DNA from 2 places in the Erwinia sp. 9145 genome. Region 1 is predicted to be linked to the other one. Evidence: predicted binding sites of a transcription regulator. Region 1 holds the regulator's gene; the other holds the start of a gene.
The links. Region 1 encodes Fur, which represses iron uptake genes when iron is present. Its sites were predicted from a motif close to ATAATAATGAGAACNACTATCAA; they were not measured.
Positions count from the first base shown of each region.

Region 2: FA91_RS12625 (Nramp family divalent metal transporter) is a predicted target of Fur. The motif match lies at 5,190-5,212, and genes of this name have one in related genera.

Region 1 is NZ_JQNE01000001.1:1,109,242-1,120,743, forward strand. Features, by position in the region: partial or broken gene FA91_RS05575 (OprD family outer membrane porin) at 1-134, shown strand, start outside; gene chiQ (ChiQ/YbfN family lipoprotein) at 164-358, shown strand; gene FA91_RS05585 (beta-N-acetylhexosaminidase) at 375-3,029, shown strand; gene fur (ferric iron uptake transcriptional regulator) at 3,218-3,661, opposite strand; gene fldA (flavodoxin FldA) at 3,940-4,470, opposite strand; gene ybfE (LexA regulated protein) at 4,624-4,905, opposite strand; gene ybfF (esterase) at 5,051-5,815, opposite strand; gene seqA (replication initiation negative regulator SeqA) at 6,073-6,606, shown strand; gene pgm (phosphoglucomutase (alpha-D-glucose-1,6-bisphosphate-dependent)) at 6,639-8,279, shown strand; gene FA91_RS05620 (YbfA family protein) at 8,526-8,732, shown strand; gene FA91_RS05625 (sulfatase-like hydrolase/transferase) at 8,787-10,253, opposite strand; gene FA91_RS05630 (DUF523 and DUF1722 domain-containing protein) at 10,636-11,502, shown strand, end outside.
Region 2 is NZ_JQNE01000001.1:2,635,168-2,646,669, forward strand. Features, by position in the region: gene FA91_RS12600 (sensor histidine kinase) at 1-337, shown strand, start outside; gene FA91_RS12605 (LytTR family DNA-binding domain-containing protein) at 361-1,089, shown strand; gene glk (glucokinase) at 1,111-2,076, opposite strand; gene mgrA (L-glyceraldehyde 3-phosphate reductase) at 2,377-3,366, shown strand; gene FA91_RS12620 (DUF2502 domain-containing protein) at 3,498-3,869, shown strand; gene FA91_RS12625 (Nramp family divalent metal transporter) at 3,917-5,152, opposite strand; gene FA91_RS12630 (NupC/NupG family nucleoside CNT transporter) at 5,519-6,706, shown strand; gene FA91_RS12635 (NtaA/DmoA family FMN-dependent monooxygenase) at 6,742-8,049, opposite strand; gene FA91_RS12640 (ABC transporter substrate-binding protein) at 8,051-8,965, opposite strand; gene FA91_RS12645 (LLM class flavin-dependent oxidoreductase) at 9,191-10,273, shown strand; gene FA91_RS12650 (ABC transporter substrate-binding protein) at 10,273-11,244, shown strand; gene FA91_RS12655 (cysteine dioxygenase) at 11,241-11,502, shown strand, end outside.

The DNA of each region.
Region 1 (11,502 bases):
TGCACTACACACGCTATGACAACCACTCAGATCTTCCAGACTGGGGCGGCGGTTATGGCAACATTTTTCAGGACGAGAAAGACGTTAAGTTCATCGTGATAGCGCCTTTCACACTATTTAGTGCAGGTAAATAAGATCGCTGCCGGTCAAGGGAGAATGCCATATGAAATCTATGCTAGCGCTCATCGCCATGCTGATGCTCAGCGCGTGTGCAACAAAAAGCGCGGAGCAGCCACAGGAAACCATCCCCGGCCTTGATTATCAGCGCTGTCTGGATGCTGAACAGATGGGCGGCGCGGAGAACATTGAGGCACGATGCGGCAAGCTTCAGCAGGAAACAGAACACACCTCTTACTAGTGGACAAGGAAAACGGATGAACACGTTCAAAGCCAGCCTTATTGCGGTTGCGTTGATGTCAGCATCAGGAAGTGGCTACGCGAAGGCGAACCAGAAAATTGTCGATCAAATCAGCCAGTTTGGCGTGAAGTACAAGGTCACCGATAATCAGGCCGCACAGCATGGCGTTGACTGCGCGGCTCTGGGCGCCGACTGGAGCGCCTGTAATCGTGCAACCATTACCCTGACCAACCATGGTCCGGCAATCCACAGCAAAGACTGGGCAATATATATGTCCAACGTCCACGAAACGTTAAAGGTCGAAAGCGATCAGTTTCGTATGGTGCATATTGTTGGGGATTTGACGCGACTGGAACCCACGGACAAATTCAGGGGATTCGCTGCCGGTGAGTCCGTAGAGATCCCCATCATTAACGAATACTGGCAGCTTTTTATCACCGATGTCATGCCGCGATGGTATGTGACCTCAGGTGATGCGAAACCGAAAATCATGATCGATACCGACTCGGACGATCTGACAACGTTCGTCGAACCCTTTGGCGAACAGTGGAAGCGCACCCAGGACGACAAAAATGTGCTGATGGTGGCTTCCAGTCGCTTTGATAAAAACAGCGACGTGGCGTTGCTTCCCGCTTCGGCGCTAAGAGGGCAGATTGTTCCGACGCCATTGCAGATTGAGATTACGGCCGGGGACGCTGACCTGTCGAAAGGCGTAAAGCTCGATCTCTCCGGTTTGTCGGCTGATAAAGCGCAGGCGGTAAAGCAGCGGTTCCAGCTACTGGGACTGAAAGAGCACGCCAGCGGTTATGAGATTTCCACGCGAATTGACAGCAACATGTTGAATGCTGAGCTGGCGATTGCCGGTGGCTATCAGTTGGTGATTGATAAAGAAAAAGCACAGGTGGTTGGCTACGATCAAGGCGGTGTATTTTACGGCCTTCAGTCGATCCTCTCACTGCTCCCCGCGGACGGCAGCGCAAAAATTGCCACTCTGAAAGCCAGCGACGCGCCTCGTTTTCCCTATCGCGGTGTTTTCCTGGATGTTGCACGTAACTTTCACAGCAAAGCGGCGATTCTCCGCATGTTGGATCAGCTTGCCGCGTGGAAAATGAACGTATTTCACTTTCATCTGAGCGACGATGAAGCCTGGCGTATTGAGATTCCTGGCCTGCCTGAACTTACCGGGGTGGGTGGAAAGCGCTGTCACGATCTGACCGAGCGGCGCTGCCTGTTGCCGCAGTTGGGCTCCGGCCCGGACACCAATAATAACGGCACCGGTCATTTCAGCCGTCAGGATTACATTGATATTTTGAAATACGCCGCGGCAAGAAATATTGAGGTGATCCCGGAGATCGACATGCCGGCTCATGCCAGGGCTGCCGTAATCTCAATGGAAGCCCGCTATCATCGTCTGATGAAAATGGGCAAAACGTCCGAAGCCTCAGAGTATCGGCTGGTCGATCCCACGGATAATTCCAACACGACCTCGGTGCAGCTTTACGATCGTACCAGCTATCTGAACCCCTGCCTGGATTCTTCGCTGCGCTTTACCGATAAGATAATCGGTGAAATTAACAAAATGCACGGTGAGGCCGGGCAACCGCTTAAAACCTGGCACTTCGGCGGCGACGAAGCAAAAAATATTCGTCTGGGCGCCGGTTATTCCGACATTAACAAGCCGGTAGCGGGTACGGGCTTACTTGATATGCGCAAAGAAGACAAACCGTGGGCGAAATCGCTGGTTTGTCAGAAAATGATTAAAGAAGGCAAGGTGGCGGATCTGGAACATCTGCCCAGCTATTTTGCATTGCAGGTCAGCAAGCAGGTTAAGCAACACGGCATTGAAAAAATGCAGGCCTGGCAAGACGGGCTGAAGGATGCGGAAAATGCTAAAGCGTTTGCCACTGAACGCGTTGCCGTTAACTTCTGGGATACGCTCTACTGGGGAGGCTTTAACTCTGCCAACGACTGGGCAAACAAAGGTTATGACGTCATCATCTCCAACCCTGATTATGTCTATGTGGACTTTCCCTATGAAGTGAATCCGCTGGAACGCGGCTACTACTGGGGAACCCGTTTTAGCGATGAGCGGAAAATGTTCAGTTTTGCACCTAATAACCTGCCGCAGAACGCCGAGACCTCGGTCGATCGCGACGGTAAAACTTTTACTGCAAAATCTGACAAAGCCTGGCCGGGCGCGTATGGCTTGTCCGCCCAGCTTTGGAGCGAAACGTCGCGCACTGACGACAACACAGAATATATGATTTTCCCTCGTATTCTTTCAGTGGCTGAACGCGCCTGGCATCGTGCCGCATGGGAGCAGGATTACCAGGCGGGCAGGGAATATATCGGTGGAGAAACTGGGCACGTTGATCGCCAGGCGTTGCATCAAGACTGGCAGCGATTTGCCAACCTGCTCGGACAACGCGAACTGGCAAAACTGGATAAGCGGGGCATTCACTATCGTCTGCCGGTTCCTGGCGCGCGTATTGTTGATGGGAAATTAAACGTCAATATCGCCTTACCAGGCGTGGCCATTGAGTACAGCGTGGATCAGGGAAAAAACTGGCAGCGTTATGATGCCGGTGCAAGACCGTCCGTGACAGGCAATGTGAGCGTTCGCGCTGTCAGCGCGGATGGGAAACGTTTCAGTCGCACTGAAATACTGTGAGATTAACGGCCCGAAACAGGGCCGTTTTCACTTAGCGGAGCGTTTAAAGAGCGTAAATTACCGGTAGTCGAGGGTAATGCGACCGGTGAGATCTTTACACGCTAAAAACAAAAACTGCACCTTACTTGTCGGATAGCCAACTTTTCGGGTGCAGTTCATCTTACTGATACTTATGGCGTCAGGGCCGATTACTCGTCGTGCAAAGACTCATCTTCACGACAGTCGCCTGTTGCGCAGTGACCATACAGATAGAGACTGTGATTACTGAGCTTGATGCCATGCCGCGTGGCGATATCACGCTGGCGTGTTTCAATGGATTCGTCAGTGAATTCGATCACTTTTCCACAGTCCAGGCAAATCAGATGATCGTGATGATGCTGCTGCGTCAATTCAAATACGGATTTACCGCCTTCAAAGTTGTGGCGCGTCACAATCCCTGCGTCGTCAAACTGGTTCAGCACGCGGTAAACCGTGGCCAGACCAATTTCTTCGCCCATATCAATCAGGCGTTTATACAAGTCTTCCGCACTGACGTGATGGCCCTCTGGTTCCTGAAGGACTTCCAGAATCTTTAAGCGTGGAAGCGTGACTTTCAGGCCGGCCTTCTTTAATGCGGTGTTATTGTCAGTCATGCGGATATTATCCTGTTACTTTGCTAGTCACTAAGTGGCTGAAAAACCGTGAACATCGGTCGACACAGAAAGCAAACTGCGTCTCATTATAGAACTGATACGTTGAAATGGAAACGGGCTGCCGTAGTCGCCGCCAGAGCAAACTGCTCAAAAGGCTGGATAACCGATGCGGGTATTCTACAGTTATGCGGGCAAAAGTTACAAATATGTATCTATCACTTCTATAGGAAAAACCACTGGCTTGATGTGACTTCTCTCACATCAAGCTAAAGTGTTCGTTATGCTTCAAGGATCTCTTTGAGCTGAAGCTCTTCATAAATCTGCTTTACCCACTGTTCCGTACGGGAAGCGGTCAACTCGGGTTGACGATCTTCGTCAATAGCCAGACCAAGGAAATGCGTATCGTCCGCAAGCCCTTTAGAGGCTTCAAAATTGTAACCTTCGGTCGGCCAGTGACCAACAATCACCGCGCCGTTAGGCTCGATAATGTCGCGAATGGTGCCCATCGCATCGCAGAAATATTCAGCATAGTCTTCCTGATCGCCGCAGCCAAAAAGGGCAACCAGCTTACCGTTGAAATCAATCTCTTCCAGCGTAGGGAAAAAGTCGTCCCAGTCGCATTGCGCTTCACCGTAGTACCAGGTCGGTATGCCTAAAAGCAGAATATCAAAGGCTTCAAGATCTTCTTTGCTGCTTTTAGCGATATCATGAACTTCAGCAACGTCAGAACCGAGCTGCTTCTGAATCATTTTTGCAATGTTTTCCGTATTGCCCGTATCGCTACCAAAGAAAATGCCTACGATTGCCATGCGTCTAGTAACCTCTTGAAACGTATTGATATGGTGGCTGCTGATAAAACAGATTCAGGCAATAATAGCAGAGAGGCAGAAGGGTATAAACGTGAAATGCTCCTGCTTTTGTCGCTTTGTGCTGTGAGATAACGCATTCTGTAAGGTTAAAACTCAACGCTGCTGGCGGGTTAACTGTGCCAGCACCATCTCTTCAATCAACTCGCTACGACTGATATTTCGCGCTTCGGCAAGCTGATTGAGCGCATCAACAGCTTCGGCGTTTATTTTCAGCTCAACGCGCTTCAGGCCGCGCACTTTGTCCCGTCTGAGCTGATTGCGCTTATTAATACGCAACTGCTCATCGCGCGTGAGCGGGTTGGTCTTTGGACGTCCCGGACGTCGTTCATCGGCGAACAGGTCGATCGTCGTGCGGTCCGTGTTCTCTTTTGCCATAGGATCGTACTAATGAAAGGCTGAAGGGTTAATAAATGGGCTCTTAACGCCTGAAATACAACCAGCGGCCCTTAATGAGCGCGCCATCATACCCTGGCAAAACTTACCGCGACAACGATTTAACAAATCGACTGAATATTTCTGTTTATTGTGCAAGAAAGCGTCGGATACCGCGTAAAACGGCATCGGGTTTCTCAGCATGTACCCAGTGTCCGGCACCGCTGATAACGTGCGCGCGTGCCTGCGGAAACTGGGAAAGCAGCGCATCACGGTAAGCGTCGTCCAGATAAGGTGAGCGCTCCCCCCGAATAAACAAAGCCGGATGCGGCCAGGCCGGAACGGCATTCCAGCCAATAAGATCGTCGTAGTGCTGCCATAAAACCGGCACGTTAAAACGCCACTCACCTTCATGGAACGATTTCAACAGGAATTGAATAACACCCTCTTCATTGAGCATCTCCCGCATCAGGTCGGCAGCGTCGCTGCGTCGCGTAATACCTGCCTCGGTAACGGCGTTCAGCGCGGCGAAAATGGCGTCATGATGCCGTTCCGGATAGGCAACGGGCGCCATATCAATCACCACCAGCTTACTGACGCGCTCCGGCGCAAGGGCAGTTAACGCCATGGCGATTTTACCGCCCATTGAGTGGCCCACCACCGAGAATTGCCCGATAGCCGCATCGTCCAGCGTATCAAGAATGTCCTGCGCCATGGCCGGATAATCCATCTCCTCCGCGCGGGGAGAAAGGCCGTGATTACGCACGTCAACCAGCACAAGCCCACAGGTATCTTTCAGCCCCCTTGCCAGCACGCCAAGGTTGTCCTGGCTGCCGAAAAGGCCATGGATTAGCACGACTGGGGCATCGGTCAGTTCAGATTGTTCAGTTTGCAGGCGGGCATTCAATTTCATAGCAAAGTTCTTACGGATGGGCCGAAGGGTTAGGGTATCATAAATGCATATTTCCCTGTCGGCATGGCGAAAAACCTTATCGCGAACTTTTTGCGGCATATTCTGACTTTTGCCACTATTAAGGCCTGGCGCTACACCCCGGCAGGATTTAACTTTATAATCCTGATGTTAGAGCAGGTTTGCCCATCGTTCAGGAAATTTATCGACTGCATAAGGTGCAGATCGGCTCTTATAAGCAATAATCGTACTGGATCATGATGAAAACTATTGAAGTCGACGAAGAGCTATACCGTTATATTGCCAGCCACACGCAGCATATTGGCGAAAGCGCATCTGACATTTTACGGCGTATGCTGAAATTTTCCGCCGGTCAAAGCGTTGCAGCCTCATCGGCAACCGGCGCAAAACAGACGGCGTCAGCGAGTGTGGAGGCACGGCCTCAGGATCGCGTTCGCGCGGTTCGTGAACTCCTGCTTTCAGATGAATATGCGGAACAGAAAAAAGCGGTTAATCGCTTTATGCTTATTCTCTCGACCTTATATACGCTTGATCCCAAAGCATTCGCCGCCGCCACCGAGTCTCTGCTTGGCCGCACGCGCGTTTACTTTGCGGGTAATCAACAGACTCTGGTTCAGAACGGCACCCATACCAAGCCGCAGCACATTCCGGGCACGCCGTACTGGGTAATTACTAACACTAACACAGGTCGTAAACGCAGCATGGTGGAACATATCATGCAGTCGATGCAGTTCCCGGCGGAGCTTATCGACAAAGTTTGCGGCACCCTCTAACTGATAACATAAGCGTCAGGGAGAAGCGCCCCATGGCTAATCATCCCCGTGCCGGACAGCCAGCACAGCAGAGTGATTTGATTAACGTTGCACAACTGACTTCACAGTATTATGTCCTGCAACCGGATTTGACCAACCCTGAACACGCGGTGAAATTTGGTACATCAGGCCATCGTGGCAGTGCAGGGCGTCAGAGCTTTAATGAGACGCATATCCTGGCAATTGCGCAGGCGATCGCGGAAGAACGTAAAAAGAACGGCATTACCGGCCCGTGCTTTGTAGGTAAAGACACGCACGCGCTGTCAGAACCGGCGATCATTTCGGTACTGGAAGTGCTCGCCGCCAACGGCGTTGACGTTATTGTGCAGCAGGAAAATGGCTATACGCCGACGCCCGCTATCTCTAACGCTATTCTTGAGCACAATAAAGCGGGCGGCCTCCAGGCTGACGGCATCGTGATTACGCCTTCGCACAATCCCCCAGAAGATGGCGGCATCAAATACAATCCGCCAAACGGCGGCCCGGCGGACACTAACGTTACAAAAGTGGTTGAAGATCGTGCGAATGCGCTGATCAAAGACGGCCTGAAAGGCGTTAAGCGCATCGCGCTGGATAAAGCCTGGGCAAGCGGCCACCTTCAGGAAAAAGATCTGATCCAGCCTTACATTGAAGGTCTGGCGGAGATCATTGATATTCCTGCAATTCAGAAAGCGGGCCTGAAAATCGGCGTCGATCCGCTTGGCGGTTCCGGTATTGCTTACTGGCAGCGCATCGCTGAATTTTACAATCTTGATCTGACCATCGTTAACGACGCGGTCGACCAAACCTTCCGTTTCATGCATCTGGATAAAGATGGCGTGATCCGCATGGACTGCTCATCCGAAAGCGCTATGGCTGGCCTGCTGGCGCTGCGCGATAAGTTTGATCTGGCCTTCGCTAACGATCCTGACTACGACCGCCATGGCATCGTTACGCCTGCGGGACTGATGAATCCCAATCACTACCTGGCCGTTGCCATCAACTATCTGTTCCAGCATCGTCCACAGTGGGGCAAAGAGGTGGCGGTTGGCAAAACGCTGGTTTCCAGCGCGATGATCGATCGTGTGGTGAATGACATTGGCCGCAGGCTGGTGGAAGTGCCGGTGGGCTTTAAGTGGTTCGTTGACGGCCTCTACGACGGCAGCTTCGGTTTTGGCGGCGAAGAGAGCGCGGGCGCTTCATTCCTGCGTTTTGACGGCACGCCGTGGTCGACGGATAAAGACGGTATCATCATGTGTCTGCTGGCGGCGGAGATCACTGCGGTGACCGGCAAAAATCCCCAGCAGCACTACGATGAGCTGGCAGAACGTTTCGGCGCGCCAAGCTACAACCGCCTTCAGGCGTCGGCCACGTCTGCGCAGAAAGCCGCACTCTCTAAGCTGTCGCCGGAAATGGTCAGCGCCGATACGCTGGCAGGCGATCCTATCACCGCACGCCTGACGGCTGCGCCTGGCAATGGCGCTTCTATCGGCGGACTTAAAGTGATGACGGAAAACGGCTGGTTTGCGGCGCGTCCTTCCGGCACGGAAGATGCCTATAAAATCTACTGTGAAAGCTTCCTTGGCGCGGAGCACCGCGAAAAGATTGAGAAAGAAGCGGTAGAAATCGTCAGCGAAGTGTTGAAAAACGCCTGATACAGTACGTTTTCTCATCTTCGAAAAAGCCCGACGCTGGTCGGGCTTTTTTTTTGTGTAAACATGCTGCGTTAAAAATATGTAAAAAATAATCGTACTTTTAACGGCTCTGTAACTTAATTACGCGACAGAAAAATAAAAGCTGTTTTTTTATACGTAAAGTGGTCGGATGAGTAGTAAAATTACACAATAAGCGTTATTATTTTGCGCAGACAACGCAATTTTATTTATCTTCCGGGAGGATGTATGGACCTTTATAGAGTTTATCCGCTGCACCGCATCGTCCTTCGACGCATTGCTGTCGCCGTCGTTGGCATTGTTGCCCTGCCTGTAATGCTGTTTCGCAGCGATCGAGCGAGATTTTACAGCTATCTGCATCGCGTATGGAGCAAAACCAGCAGCCAGCCGGTATGGATGGCACAAACGGAAGCGGCAGGCTGTGATTTTTATTAACCACGTCTCTTCCTGAACGCCCGGAAATATCACCGTTTCCGGGCCGCTCGCGTCTTAATCCATATCAAAAAGCGGTGCTTTTTTCTCACCCAGTGAGGCAACATAACGCTGCGCATTCAGCTTCATATTCTTTATTCGCACCGGCTCGGCTGCGGCGAGATCCTGCTCTTCGCTCACGTCCTTCGTTACGTTATAAAGCAGCGGCGCCGCCAACGGCGCAGGTTTACCGTCTTTCAACGCATTCAGCACGATTTTGTAGTCGCCTTCACGCCACGCCATCAGTTCGCCCATAAAAAAGTAAGGCACGCTGGTACGGGGAGAGTTTGTATCGCCGAACAGGGCAGGCGAGAGATCGACGCCATCCAGATCTTTCTGCGCGTGCTCGGTATGGCTCAGAGACATCAGCGTAGGCAAAATGTCCAGCGTGCTGCCAAGACCACTTTTCACCGCCGGCACAATTTTACCTGGCCATTTAATGATAAACGGCGTGCGCTGACCGCCTTCAAACACGCTACTTTTACCATCGCGCAGCGGCACCGCCGAACCGGACAGGCCCCACTTATCAAACGGCAGCCAGGGGCCGTTATCTGAGGTGAATATGACAATGGTGTTCTTATCCAGACCACGTGCTTTTAATGCGTTATTTATCTGACCCACCGACCAGTCAACCTCGGCCATAGCATCGCCATAGCGATTATGTCCTTTGCCAATAAATGCGTCCGAGGTAAAAATGGGTACATGGTTTTGCGGCCATGCCATATACATAAAAAACGGTTTTTCACTCTGCTCATTAATATAGTCGACGGCTCGCGCAGTAATATCCTGCGTAAAGTCTTTTTGCCGTAGTCCACCGGGAACCTGATAATCCACATAGCGCCCTTTTTGTCGGTAAGAATCATACAGCGGCACGTCCCAATATTTTTGATCGGGTACGGCCATCTGCTGCATCTGTATTTTCCGTGCGTTGGCAAAGGCTTCCGGCGAGGCAGGATTTTTAGCTGACAGCAGCGTTTTAAAATCAGGCGCGGTGGTATGCCATAAATCATTACTGGTCGGAATACCGTACCACTGGTCAAAACCATGGCGCGTTGGCAGGCCGTCCGGCTGTGAGCCTAAATGCCACTTGCCAAACATGATAGTGCGGTAGCCGCCGTCGCGTAGCGACTCCGCGAGGCTGACTTCTTCATCGGGGAAACCATCCGGGTCAGACTCAAAAAAAACCGGCACCGTACTGCCGTACAGGCCTGTTTTGGTCTCGACCCTGCCGGTCAGCAGGGAACCACGGCTTGGGGAGCAAACGGGCGATGCGACATAAAATTGTGTCCAGCGCTGGCCCTCCTTCGCCATCATATCCAGATTTGGCGTGGGCGTTTTTCCACCTTGAGAAGAGATATCCGCCCATCCCATATCATCGGCGAGCATTAAAATAATATTTGGTTGTGAGGCGGAAAAAGCGGCATGACTGAAACCGGAGGCAAGCGCAATACTTACCGCTAATGCGGAAACTAACTGTCTTTTCATCATATCTTCCCTGTTATTTAACGAGCGTAAAATCGCAGGCAGTATGTTTATATCTTGCCTGTTTTTATGTGTTGAAGATCACAAAAAAGCAGGTGCGTTTAAATTAACTTTTTGGCTGCGAATAAGTTAGCTTTTTAATTTACTTTCTTATGTTATCTGTAATTAATTATGTGAGGATTCACATTGTCGTTAATAATATTTAACTGGTAAATGTCATGCAGTTAATAAAAACTCAATGAGAAAACGCATTTTCACAACCTTTACTTTTTACTTGCCGCCCCGCTATCAAACCTGAGGCGCACAAACTTGTACAACTTTTTGATTGTTGTATAACTTGGCGTAAGCGTCTACACTGGTCGTACGGTTTAAAAAGGGGGTGGATATGAACAGAAAAATTCCTGTCGGCATCAGTGCCTGTTTGTTGGGTAACAATGTTCGTTTTGACGGCGGCCACAAGCGCTGTGAATTTGCGTCGGTCGATCTCGCCCCCTTTGTGCGTTATCAGCCTGTCTGCCCGGAAATGGCTATTGGCTTGCCGACGCCGCGTCCGGCGCTGCGCCTGACCGAAAATGCCGCGGGGACAGTCGAGCTCTGTTTCAGCAATGGTCAGGGCGAGCCGATCACTGAAGAGATGCGCAGCTTCTCGGATAAAGTCATCGCCAATATGCATCACCTTTGTGGCTACATTGTTTGTGCGAAATCGCCCAGCTGCGGTATGGAACGCGTGCGTATTTATCAACAGGACAATAACAACAACCGGAAAGAAGGCGTGGGGATCTTTACGCGTCAACTGATGGAGCAGATGCCCTGGCTGCCGGTTGAAGAAGATGGTCGTCTTCACGATCCGCTTCTGCGTGAAAACTTTGTTGAACGTGTTTACACGCTGCATGAATTCAATGAGATGTGGCGGAGCGGATTGACGCGCGGCAAGCTGATTGCCTTCCACAGCCGTTACAAGCTGTCGCTGTTGGCCCATTCGCAGCCGGATTACCGGTCGCTGGGGCGCTTTGTCGCAAATATCGAAAAATGGGACTCGCTGGAAGCCTTTGCGATGGAATATCGTCAGCGCCTGATGGATCTGCTTAAAAACAACGCGACGCGCGGTAACCATACCAACGTTCTGATGCACGTTCAGGGATATTTTCGCCCACAGCTTAATACCAAACAGCGTCACGAACTGACGTCGCTGATTGAAAATTATCGTCAGGGAACGCAGCCGTTGCTGGCTCCGATGACGCTGCTTAAACAC
Region 2 (11,502 bases), 1.5 Mb from region 1:
GATCCAGCCGCTGGTGGAAAATGCCATTGTTCACGGCATCCACCCTTGCCGCGGCAAAGGCGTGGTGACTATCAGCGTGAAGGATCAGGGCGATCGTATTCGCATTGCGGTACGTGATACCGGCAACGGCATCAGCGAAGAGGTGATTGCGCGCGTTGAACGCAACGAGATGCCGGGCAATAAAATTGGCTTGCTGAACGTGCATCACCGCGTCAGGCTGCTTTACGGTCAGGGGCTGCACCTCACGCGCCTCTCACCGGGAACGGAAATCGCTTTTTACATCAGCAAAAACGGCGCCGTTCTGCCAGAGAAGCAGCGCGTCTCGTTAACCGCTTAACGCGTTATCATCAGGAAATATCAGTGAAAGCGATCATAGTAGAAGATGAATTCCTGGCGCAGCAGGAGCTGAGCTGGATGATCCAGCAGCACAGCGCACTGACCATTGAGGCCACCTTTGATGACGGCCTCGACGTGCTGAAATACCTGCAAACGCATCAGGTGGACGTCATCTTTCTGGATATCAACATTCCCTCGCTGGACGGCGTGCTGCTGGCGCAAAACATCAGCAAGTTCGCCCACAAGCCGCTGATCGTGTTTATCACCGCCTATAAAGAGCACGCGGTTGATGCCTTCGAGCTGGAAGCCTTCGACTACATCCTGAAGCCCTATCAGGAGATGCGCATCGTCACGATGCTGCGTAAGGTGGAAAACACCCTGGCGCAAAAGCTTCAGGGCGGTTCTGACGCCCCGCGCGCCGCGTCGCACACCATTAACCTGGTGAAAGACGAGCGGATAATCGTGACCGATATCAACGATATTTACTATGCCGAAGCGCACGAGAAGATGACCTTCGTCTATACGCGCCGCGAAGCCTATGTAATGTCGATGAATATTACCGAGTTTTGTAACCGGCTACCTGACGAGGCGTTTTTCCGCTGCCACCGCTCCTACTGCGTTAACCTCAGTAAAATCCGCGAAATTGAGCCGTGGTTCAATAACACCTATCTGCTTAAGCTGCACGATTTGGAGTTTCAGGTGCCGGTGAGTCGCAGCAGGGTGAAAGAATTTCGCCAGCTGATGCGTTTATAGCGCGTCAGCCGGCGGAAAAAATTACAGAATGGTGCCGAGCGTCTGACGCAGATGCGCGCCCGCGCCAAGCAGGCCTGGCTGGTCGTGGGTGATCAGATAAACTGGAATGCCCTGAACGTAGTCACGAAAGCGTCCTTTATCTTCAAACGCCGCGCGAAAGCCGGACGCTTTGAAAAACTCCAGAAAACGCGGAACGATGCCACCGGCAATGTAAACTCCGCCGAAAGTGCCCAGCGTCAGCGCAAGGTTTCCGCCGAAGCGTCCCATAATGACGCAGAACATCGCCAGCGCGCGGCGGCAGTCGGTACAGCTGTCGTCCAGCGCGCGCGCGGAAACGTCTTTTGGCTTCAGGTTTTCCGGCACGCGATTGTCGGATTTCACAATGGCGCGATAGAGATTGACCAACCCGGCGCCGGAGAGCACGCGCTCGGCGGAAACGTGGCCAAGTTCGGCGCGCAGCACTTCAAGGATCAGATCCTCTTCTTCGCTGTTGGCGGCCAGATCGACGTGTCCGCCCTCGCCCGGCAGGCTCACCCAGCGCTGGTCAACATGCACCAGATGCGCCACGCCAAGGCCGGTTCCGGCACCATACACGGCAACCGGCTTGTCCTTCACCGCCGCCGATCCGCCGAACTGCATTACATCCTGCTCCGACAGCATCGGAATAGCCATCGAAACGGCGGTGAAATCATTGATGATCTCAAGATGTTCGAAGCCGAGATTCGCCTTCATTTTGCTGGAGGAAAACGCCCAGTCGTGGTTGGTCATCTCTACCCAGTCGTCGGTGATCGGACAGGCAATCGCAATGCAACCGTCGGTAATATCCTGCTTCTGTTCATCAAGGTAAAAACGGATCACCGCTTCGAGACTGTCATAATCTGCTGTGGAAAACGTTTTGGCTTGTGAAATCGCACCGCTTTCAACGTCACACAGTGCCAGGCGCGCATTGGTGCCGCCCACATCACCTACCAAAGCATATTTAGTCATTATTGTTTTGCTCCGCTTACGTCATTTAAACACACTATAAATTTCCCCGACTCAAACAACAATGTCCGCCGACGCCTGTGAATTCATAAAGCCGCTTACCTTACCTGCCTGCGCGGCGCTTGCCCACGGGCATCATTCTGAATTCTGTCTGTATTGATACACAGTTTCTCTCATTGTAGCGGCGGCCCGGCGTTACGCTATCTCTCCCTGTTTTATCAGGGTTGCGATCTTCACCTCGCCACGCGTTGGTGTAACCGTATACACTGCGGGCATCATGGATCTCACACACAGGAGTTTACGATGATTTATCAGGCAGATGCACAGCGCTACAGCGCTATGGACTATCAGCGCTGCGGACGCAGTGGGCTCAGGCTTCCCGCCGTCTCGCTGGGGTTGTGGCACAACTTTGGCGATGTGACACAGGTGGCAACCAGCCGTTCACTGCTCCGGCACGCGTTTGATTGCGGCATCACCCATTTCGATCTGGCCAACAACTACGGGCCGCCGCCGGGATCGGCAGAAGAGAATTTTGGCCGCATCCTGCGTCAGGATTTTCTGCCCTATCGCGACGAGCTGATTATCTCTTCTAAAGCCGGCTACACCATGTGGGACGGCCCTTATGGCGACTGGGGTTCACGCAAGTATCTGATTGCCAGCCTGAATCAGAGCCTGAAGCGCATGAATCTCGATTACGTGGATATTTTCTATCATCATCGCCCTGATCCGGAAACGCCGCTGGAGGAGACGATGAGCGCACTGGATCATATCGTTCGCCAGGGTAAAGCGCTCTATATTGCTTTGTCGAACTATCCGGCGGAAAGAGCGGCCGAAGCCATCGCCATTCTCAAACAGTTGGGCACGCCGTGTCTTATCCATCAGCCGAAATATTCGATGCTGGAGCGTGGGCCAGAAAACGGACTGCTGGAGGTGTTAGGCAACGCAGGCGTCGGCTGCATTGGCTTCTCGCCGCTGGCGGGCGGCCTGCTGACCGATCGCTATCTGAACGGTATTCCTGACGATTCACGTATCGCCAGCGGCAGTCAGTTTTTAAGCCGCGATCGCTTAACGCCAGAGACGATGGCGAAGATCCAGCAACTGAATCAGCTGGCGCAGCAGCGCGGGCAGAAGCTGTCGCAAATGGCGCTGGCATGGGTGCTGCGCGATCCGCGCATGACTTCTGTTCTGATCGGCGCCAGTAAAATCAGCCAGATTGACGATGCGGTTGGCATGCTGGCTCGTCGCGATTTCACGCCGGCTGAACTGGATCAGATCGCTACGATTCTTGGATAGGTCACCGGCTGCGGAGAAGTCTCAAACCGCCCCGCCTGGCGCTTTTTTCGGATTGCGCCAGGCGAAACCTCACTGCCCATTTTATAATCTGCCTTAACGGTGCGCTGATGGTGCGCTGATAAGGAGTCATCATGAAACATCTCTTGCTTATTGCCGCGTTGCTGGCAAATTTCTCTCCCCTGGCGATGCACACAGCGCAGGCCGATAACACAGCGATTCCTCTTGCACCGGGCATATCGCTTCAGATTGGCGACAATTATTCGAATGGGCGGTACAACAATTATCGCTACGATGAAGGGCGCTGGCGACAGCATGAGCAGTGGCGACGTCAGCAGGAGAGGCGCCAGCGCTATGAATGGCAGCGTCAGTACCGGTGGCAGGGGTATGAACGCCAGCGGCAGTGGCAGCAGCGGGAGCGGCATCGCGAATGGCGTGAACGCGATCGCCACCGCGACTGGCAGCGACAAGAGCGTTTGCGCTACGACAATCGCCATCGCGGTTAAGACATAAAAAAAGCCGACGTCATGTCGGCTTTTTTATGCAGAAAGAATTAGCCCGTCACCATGGAAATCAGCAGGTAAAGATTGAGCGCAACCACGATGACCACGATGACGCGCCCCACGTTTTGCATCAGCCGTGAATTGGTTAAATCGCCCATCAGCTCACGATTGCCGGTGAACGACAGCAGCGGCAACAGCGCCAGCGCAATACCGAAGCTCAGCAGCACCTGGCTCATGATCAGAATGCGGGTGGGCTCCCAGCCCGCAAAAATCACAATAAATGAGGGCAGCATCGTCACTACCCGCCGCACCAGCAGCGGAATGTGAAAACGGATAAAGCCCTGCATCACCACCTGCCCCGCCATGGTGCCGACAACGGTTGAAGAGAGGCCAGCCGTCAGCAGACTGAGGCCGAACACCATCGCGGCGGCTTTGCCCAGCAGCGGATCCAGCGTCAGCCAGGCCTGATCCAGGTCGGCAATGCCGGTGTGTCCGCTGAAGTGAAAAGCCGCTGCGGCGGTCGCCATCATCGCCAGATTCACAAACCCGGCGATGGTCATGGCAATCGCCACATCCAGCCGCGTTGAGTTATAGCGCTCGCCGCGCGTTCCGCCGTCCGGGTTTTGCGTCAGCGAGGAGTGAAGATAGATAACGTGCGGCATGATGGTTGCGCCCAGCACGCCAGCCGCCAGCAGCACCGCGTCCGCCCCAGGCAACGATGGCACCGCCAGCCCCTGTACCAGATCTGCCACGTTTGGCTGCGAAAAGAACAGTTCAATGACGTAGGCGGCCGCGACAAACAGCAGCATGCCGCCAATCACCACTTCCAGCGGCTTTCTGCCCCGGTTTTGCAGCATCAAAATCAGGAAGGTCACCACGCCGGTCAGCACCGCGCCCTGTAACAGGCTGACGCCAAAAACCAGTTTGAATCCGATAGCCGCACCGATAAACTCCGCCAGATCCGTCGCCATGGCGATGATCTCCGCCTGCACCCAATAAAACCACACCACCGGGCGCGGATAGCGATCGCGAATATGTTCCGCCAGATTTTTACCGGTGGCGATGCCAAGTTTGGCGGACATCAGCTGGATAACCATCGCCATAATGTTCGCCCAGACCACCACCCAGAGTAATTTGTAGCCATAGGAGGCGCCAGCCTGGATATTAGTCGCAAAGTTGCCCGGATCGATATAGCCGATAGCCGCGATAAATGCAGGCCCCATCAGCGCAAACTTGATTTTTCGGGAACCGCGGGCAAGCTGCGTCGCGGTGCGACTTTCCAACATAGTATGACCTCTGTAAACACCTGATAAACGCATTGTCTTTTAAATGATAATGATTATCAAGTGCATTAATGGCAGGAAAAACTTATCAGTACAATAGCCAGAGCTAATAAGTATAGCCTTTGCTATAACACAGGCCACGTTACAGGTGTGTTAATTAATTAGCAACATTTTTCACTTTAGGCTATCAGCTATGACCTTACAAGTTATTGGGTGGTTTTTTAAACAGTATCAGGATGTGATCGGCGGAAGAATTCTTGCGCAGAAGGTAAAAGGTAATACTTATAATGCGGCCTGGATCTCGTTTTTCCGTTGCTTGTTACATAGAATACGCACCGCAATATAACAGCCTTCAAATTTGGAGCATACATGTCCCGCATTCTGCATTTTGCTTTGGCGCTGGTTGTGGTCGCCCTGCTTGCCCTGCTGGTAAGTAGCGATCGCAAAAATATCCGCGTCCGTTTTGTTATTCAACTTCTGGTGATCGAAGTCCTGCTGGCGTGGTTCTTCCTTAACTCAGAAGTCGGTCTGGGATTTGTTCAGGGGTTCGCAGGCCTGTTTGATAAACTTTTATCCTATGCCGCTCAGGGTACAAGCTTTGTCTTCGGCAATATGAACGATAAGGGACTGGCCTTCTTCTGGCTGAACGTGCTTTGCCCTATCGTTTTCATCTCCGCGCTTATCGGCATTCTTCAGCACTTCCGCATTCTGCCGATTGTCATTCGCGCGATTGGCACCGTGCTGTCGAAGGTGAATGGCATGGGTAAACTGGAGTCGTTTAACGCGGTAAGCTCGCTGATACTGGGACAGTCAGAAAACTTCATCGCCTATAAAGACATTCTTGGAAAAATGTCGCAGCGCCGCATGTACACTATGGCGGCTACCGCGATGTCCACCGTTTCGATGTCAATCGTTGGCGCCTACATGACCATGCTCCAGCCGAAATATGTCGTGGCGGCGCTGATCCTCAACATGTTCAGCACCTTTATCGTGCTCTCGCTGATCAACCCTTATCGCGTTGAAAGCGAAGAGGATCTGAAGCTGAACGATCTGCACAAAGGTCAGAGCTTCTTTGAGATGCTGGGTGAATACATTCTCGCCGGTTTCAAAGTGGCGGTGATTGTTGCAGCGATGCTGATTGGTTTTATCGCGCTGATTTCGGCGGTCAATGCGCTGTTTGACACCATTTTCGGCATCAGTTTCCAGGGCGTATTAGGCTATGTCTTCTATCCGTTTGCCTGGGTAATGGGCGTGCCGTCGGGCGAAGCCTTGCAGGTGGGCAGCATCATGGCCACCAAACTGGTATCGAATGAGTTTGTGGCGATGATGGATCTGCAAAAAATTGCCGGTTCGCTGTCGCCGCGCGGTGAAGGCATCCTTTCCGTCTTCCTCGTCTCCTTTGCTAACTTCTCCTCGATCGGCATCGTGGCGGGCGCGATCAAAGGCCTGCACGAAGAGCAGGGAAATGTGGTTTCCCGCTTCGGACTGAAGTTGCTGTACGGCTCAACGCTGGTCAGCGTGCTGTCGGCCTCAATCGCCGGTTTAGTGCTGCACTAAGTGTTAAGGGCGAACCCCTTGCGGGTTCGCCCTGACTATTCCAGCGGCACGTTAAGATGCTCGCGCAGCGTTGTCCCTGAATACGCTTTCCGAAACGCTCCCCGCGCCTGCAAAACGGGCACCACCTGGTCGGCAAAATCGTTCAGTGAAGCAGGCATATCCGCAGGCATCAGCACAAAACCATCGCACGCCCTGCTCTCAACCCATGCCATCATCTCGTCGGCTATCTCCTCCGCCGTTCCCGCCATGACCGGAAAAGAGGCGCTGGCCGCATAGCGTTTCGCCACCTCCGCCAGCGTTTTTCCCTGCCGCCGCGCTTCAGCGATCACATATTCAAAACGCCCTTTGCTGCCGCTGATGCGGTCGAATATGTCCGGGAACAGCGCGTCGGGATCGTGCTGAGAGAGATCGTAATTCATGCTCGCCGACATAAAACTCAGTCCGGCGAGCGGATCGACCAGCTCATCAAGCCGCGCGCGCTTCTCCTGCGCTTCCCGATGCGTTTTCCCCACAATCGGCATGACGCCCGGCAGGATCTTACAGGCGTCGGGCGCGCGCCCGATGGCGACCATATCCTCTTTGAACTGTTGGTAAAAGGCGCAGGCGCGCTCCCGTTCGGGATGGACGGTAAAAATTACTTCGCCCACGCGCATGGCGACCGCTTTGAAATCCGCCGAGACGCCCGCCAGAATCTGTACCGGCCTGCCTTGCGGTGGCGCCGCCACGGTAAGCGGCCCCTGAATATGGAAGTGTTCACCGTTGAAGCGCGTATAGCGGACTTTGCTGGCGTCGACGTAAATGCCGCTGGCTTTATCCACCACCCGCGCGCCCGGCTGCCAGCTGGCAAGAAGCTGATGTACGGCAGCGATAAATTCGTCCGCGCGCCGGTAGCGTTCGGCATGCCCCATGTGCTGCATCCGGCTGAAATTGCGCGCCTCGCCGTCGTTGGTGGAGGTCACCGCGTTCCAGGCCATGCGCCCGTGGCTGAAATGATCGAGCGTGGCCAGCGTTCGCGCGGCGTGAAAAGGCTCGCCGTAGGTGGTGGAGAGCGTCCCGCCCAGGCCAATGCGTTCCGTGCCCAGCGCCAGTGCGGTCAGCAGCGCCATCGGTTCAGGCCGCGCGTAGCCCGGCCGGTACTGTACGGTGGTGGCGATATCGCCGCCGTAGATGTCGTCAATGGAGAGTTTGTCGGCAACAAAAGCGAAATCAAACTTCGCCGCTTCGGCCTTTTTCACCAGCGTGAGCCAGGTGTCGAGCCGCATGGGATCGGGGTTTTCCGCCGCCGGATGTCGCCAGCCGCCAGCGTGCAGCCCGGTGTCGCTGAGATAGAGCGCCAGATGCATGCTATTTCCCCTGCGACAGGCTGAGATCGATAAAGGTTTTCGCCTCAATCGGTTTGGGGATCAGACCGTTTTTCAGATACAAATCTGCCGTATTTTGCTGAACCGCCAGCACCGCCTGCGTATCAGGTTCGACCTGATTGAGCTCGCGTTTCACCTTCAGCAGCGCCACCTCCTGCGGAATACGCAGCAGTCTGGCAATGGCGGTGGCGTACGCCTGCGGATGCTTCGCCGTCCAGCTGCGTGCGCGGATCAGCCGCTGGCTGAAGTCAGCCAGCGCCGTTTTTTTGTCGGCGATGGCTTTGTTACTGGCAACCAGATAGCTGAGTGCCGGATAGTCTTTGCCGTCAGCGATGATCTGCGCGCCGGACTGCTGCGTGGCGAACGACACGTAGGGTTCCCAGGTGGCGACGGCGTCAACGCCGCCCTGGTCGAGCACCAGCGTGGCTTCGGCTGGCGTAGTGAAGACGAAGGTGACGTCGGAAGGCTGAAGGCCCGCCTTGCCCAGCGCCTGCATGGCCAGGTTATGGCCGGAAGAGCCCTTCACCGTGGCGATTTTTTTGCCCTTCAGCTCACTTACGTTACGGATGGCGCTGCCCTTCTTAACGATTAGCGCGTTTCCGGCGTAGCGCGTCGCCAGAATGCCTTTCGCGTCCAGCCCCGCCGCCACGGCAAAGGTCAGCGGCGCGTCGCCTACCGACCCGGCATCCAGCGAACCGGCGCGCATCGCTTCCAGCAGCGGCGCGGCGTTGGCAAACTCATGCCATTCAATGGTGTAAGGAACATTGCTCAGCTCGCCCGAAGCTTCGAGGATGGCACGCGCATTGGCGCGCTGATCGCCAACCGACAGCGTGCCGGCGGCAAAGACGGACGAACTGAACAGTGCAAGTGCACAGATACTGAAGCGAAAGGTTTTCATCTGGTGTCTCAACAGGAGGAAAATTTCAGGCTAGCATCCGTTTTTTTATTCTCTAAATGCCTTTGCCGGGTAATGATTATGCAAAATTCTTCTAACACTTCGTTCACACTCTTTTGATGATTTTCAGCTTAACAACGCACAAATATGAATTTCACAGCCCGGGCGCCGGATCATAGGGTTTTCTTCATGTTGGTTTTATTACCCGCCTTCCCTGGAGAAAAAATTATGAGCATTCAGTTCCTTGGCATGATCGGTCACCGACTGGCCTCAGAAATCATTCCACCCGCTGGCCCGGTATTTAATAAGCAGTACATCGCTGATTTCGCCCGCGCCCATGAGCAGGCCGGTTTTGATCGCGTGCTGGTCGGCTACTGGTCCGATCAACCGGACGGTTTTCTGGTGACCGCCCACGCGGCAGCCAGCACCTCACGCATTAAGTTTTTGCTGGCGCACCGTCCCGGTTTTGTTTCGCCGACGCTGGCCGCCCGCAAACTCGCCACGCTCGATCAGCTCACCGATGGCCGCCTGGCGGTACATATCATCAGCGGCGGCAGCGATGCCGAGCAGCGTAAAGACGGCGACTTTTTGAATAAAACCCAGCGTTACGCCCGCACCGACGACTTTCTGGATGTGTTAACGCAAAGCCTCACCGCAGAGCAGCCTTACGATCACCACGGCGACTATTATCAGGCAGAGCAGGCCTTTGCCTCCGTGAAGCCGGTGCAGGCGAAACTGCCGATCTATTTCGGCGGATCGTCTCCGGAGGCTATTCAGGTTGCCGCCCGCCACGCCGATGTCTTCGCTCTGTGGGGCGAGCCGCTGGCCGGTGCCAGAGAGACCGTTCGAACCGTACGTGCGGCGGCGGCAAAACAGGGTCGGCAAATCAGCTTCAACATCTCTTTCCGGCCCATCATTGCCGCGACGGAAAAAGAGGCGTGGGAAAAAGCCGAGTATATTCGCGAGACGGCGCGCAAGAAGCTGGCCGAGGTGGGACATGATTTTGGCCTGCCCAAGCCGCAAAGCGTGGGCGCAGAGCGACTGATGGCGGCGGCCAGAGAAGGCGAACGGCTGGACCGAAATTTGTGGACCGGCATCGCTAAGCTGGTTGGCGGCGGCTATAACTCCACCTCGCTGGTGGGCACGCCGGATCAGGTTTCCGATTCGCTGCTCGACTATTACGATGCCGGTATTGAGAGCGTGCTGATCCGCGGTTTCGATCCGCTTAACGATGCGGTGGAGTATGGCAAAGCGCTGATCCCGCTGACGCGTGAGAAAGTAGCGGCACGCCGCATCGCGAGGAGTGCCTGATGCGTTTTGCTCTCTTAGCGGCTGCCCTGCTCTCTTCCCTTGCGCTTTGCGCCAGCGCGGCGGAAAAAACCACGCTGCGTCTGGGCGATGTGAAGGGCGATCGCTTTATCTCTCTGCGAGCGTCCGGCCAGCTTGATAATCTGCCATACGATCTCAAACTCACCTCGTTTGATTCGGGCGCGCCGGTTCAGGAAGCCCTGAACGCAGGCGCACTGGACGTCGGGTTTACCGGCGATTTGCCGTTTTTATTCGTCTTTGCTGCGGGCGCGCCGGTGAAAGCGGTGGGCGCCTGGCAAAACAATCCGGACAGCATCGCGCTGCTGACGCGCCCGGACAGCGGTATACGCAGCCTGAAGGATCTGAAGGGCAAGCAGATCGCCGTCAATCGCGGCGGCTGGGGCCACTATCTGCTGCTGGGTCTGCTTGAGCGCGCGGGTCTGAAGCCTGACGACGTGACGCTGCGTTTTCTCGGTCCGGTTGATGGTCACGCCGCGCTGGCCAGCCATTCGGTTGATGCCTGGGCGGCATGGGAACCTTATATCTCTTCCGCCATTGTCGTCGATAAAGACGTGCTGGTGCCGCAGGGCGGCGGCAACGGTATTCTCTCCGGCTACTCCTATGCGCTGGCGCGGGAAAGCGCGCTGGCGGACCCGGCAAAACGTGATGCCATCGCCGATCTGATGACGCGGCTGGCGAAAGCGCAGACGTGGGCGGCGCAGCATCCGCAGGAATTTTCCCACGCGCTGTCTGCATCGCTGGGTTTTCCTGAGCCGATCACCGCCCGCTGGATCACCAGCGCCCGCATTCGCCCGGTTGACTTCAATCCGCGGGTTGCCGCAACGCTCCAGCAATCTGCTGACTTCTTTTATGAAAAACGCGTGCTGCCCAAAAACGTCGATGTCAGCAAGGCGTTTGACTACAGCCTCTCACGCGGCGCAAACCAGGTCGCCGCCAGCGAAGGAGCGAAATAATGTCATTACAGCATCATCGGCTGCGTGAATTTGTCAGCCAGCTTGCCGCGTTGCTGGACACCCGACCGGCAGAAGCTGAAATATTACGTACCGGCAGCGCGCTGTTAGGCAGGCTGATCGAACATGACGACTGGCTTGCGCCTGAATTCACCCGGCCCGATCCTGCCCGTTATCAGCAATACCTGCTGTATGCCGACGCGCAGCAGCGCTTTTCAGTGGTCAGCTTCGTTTGGGGGCCGGGCCAGCGCACGCCGGTAC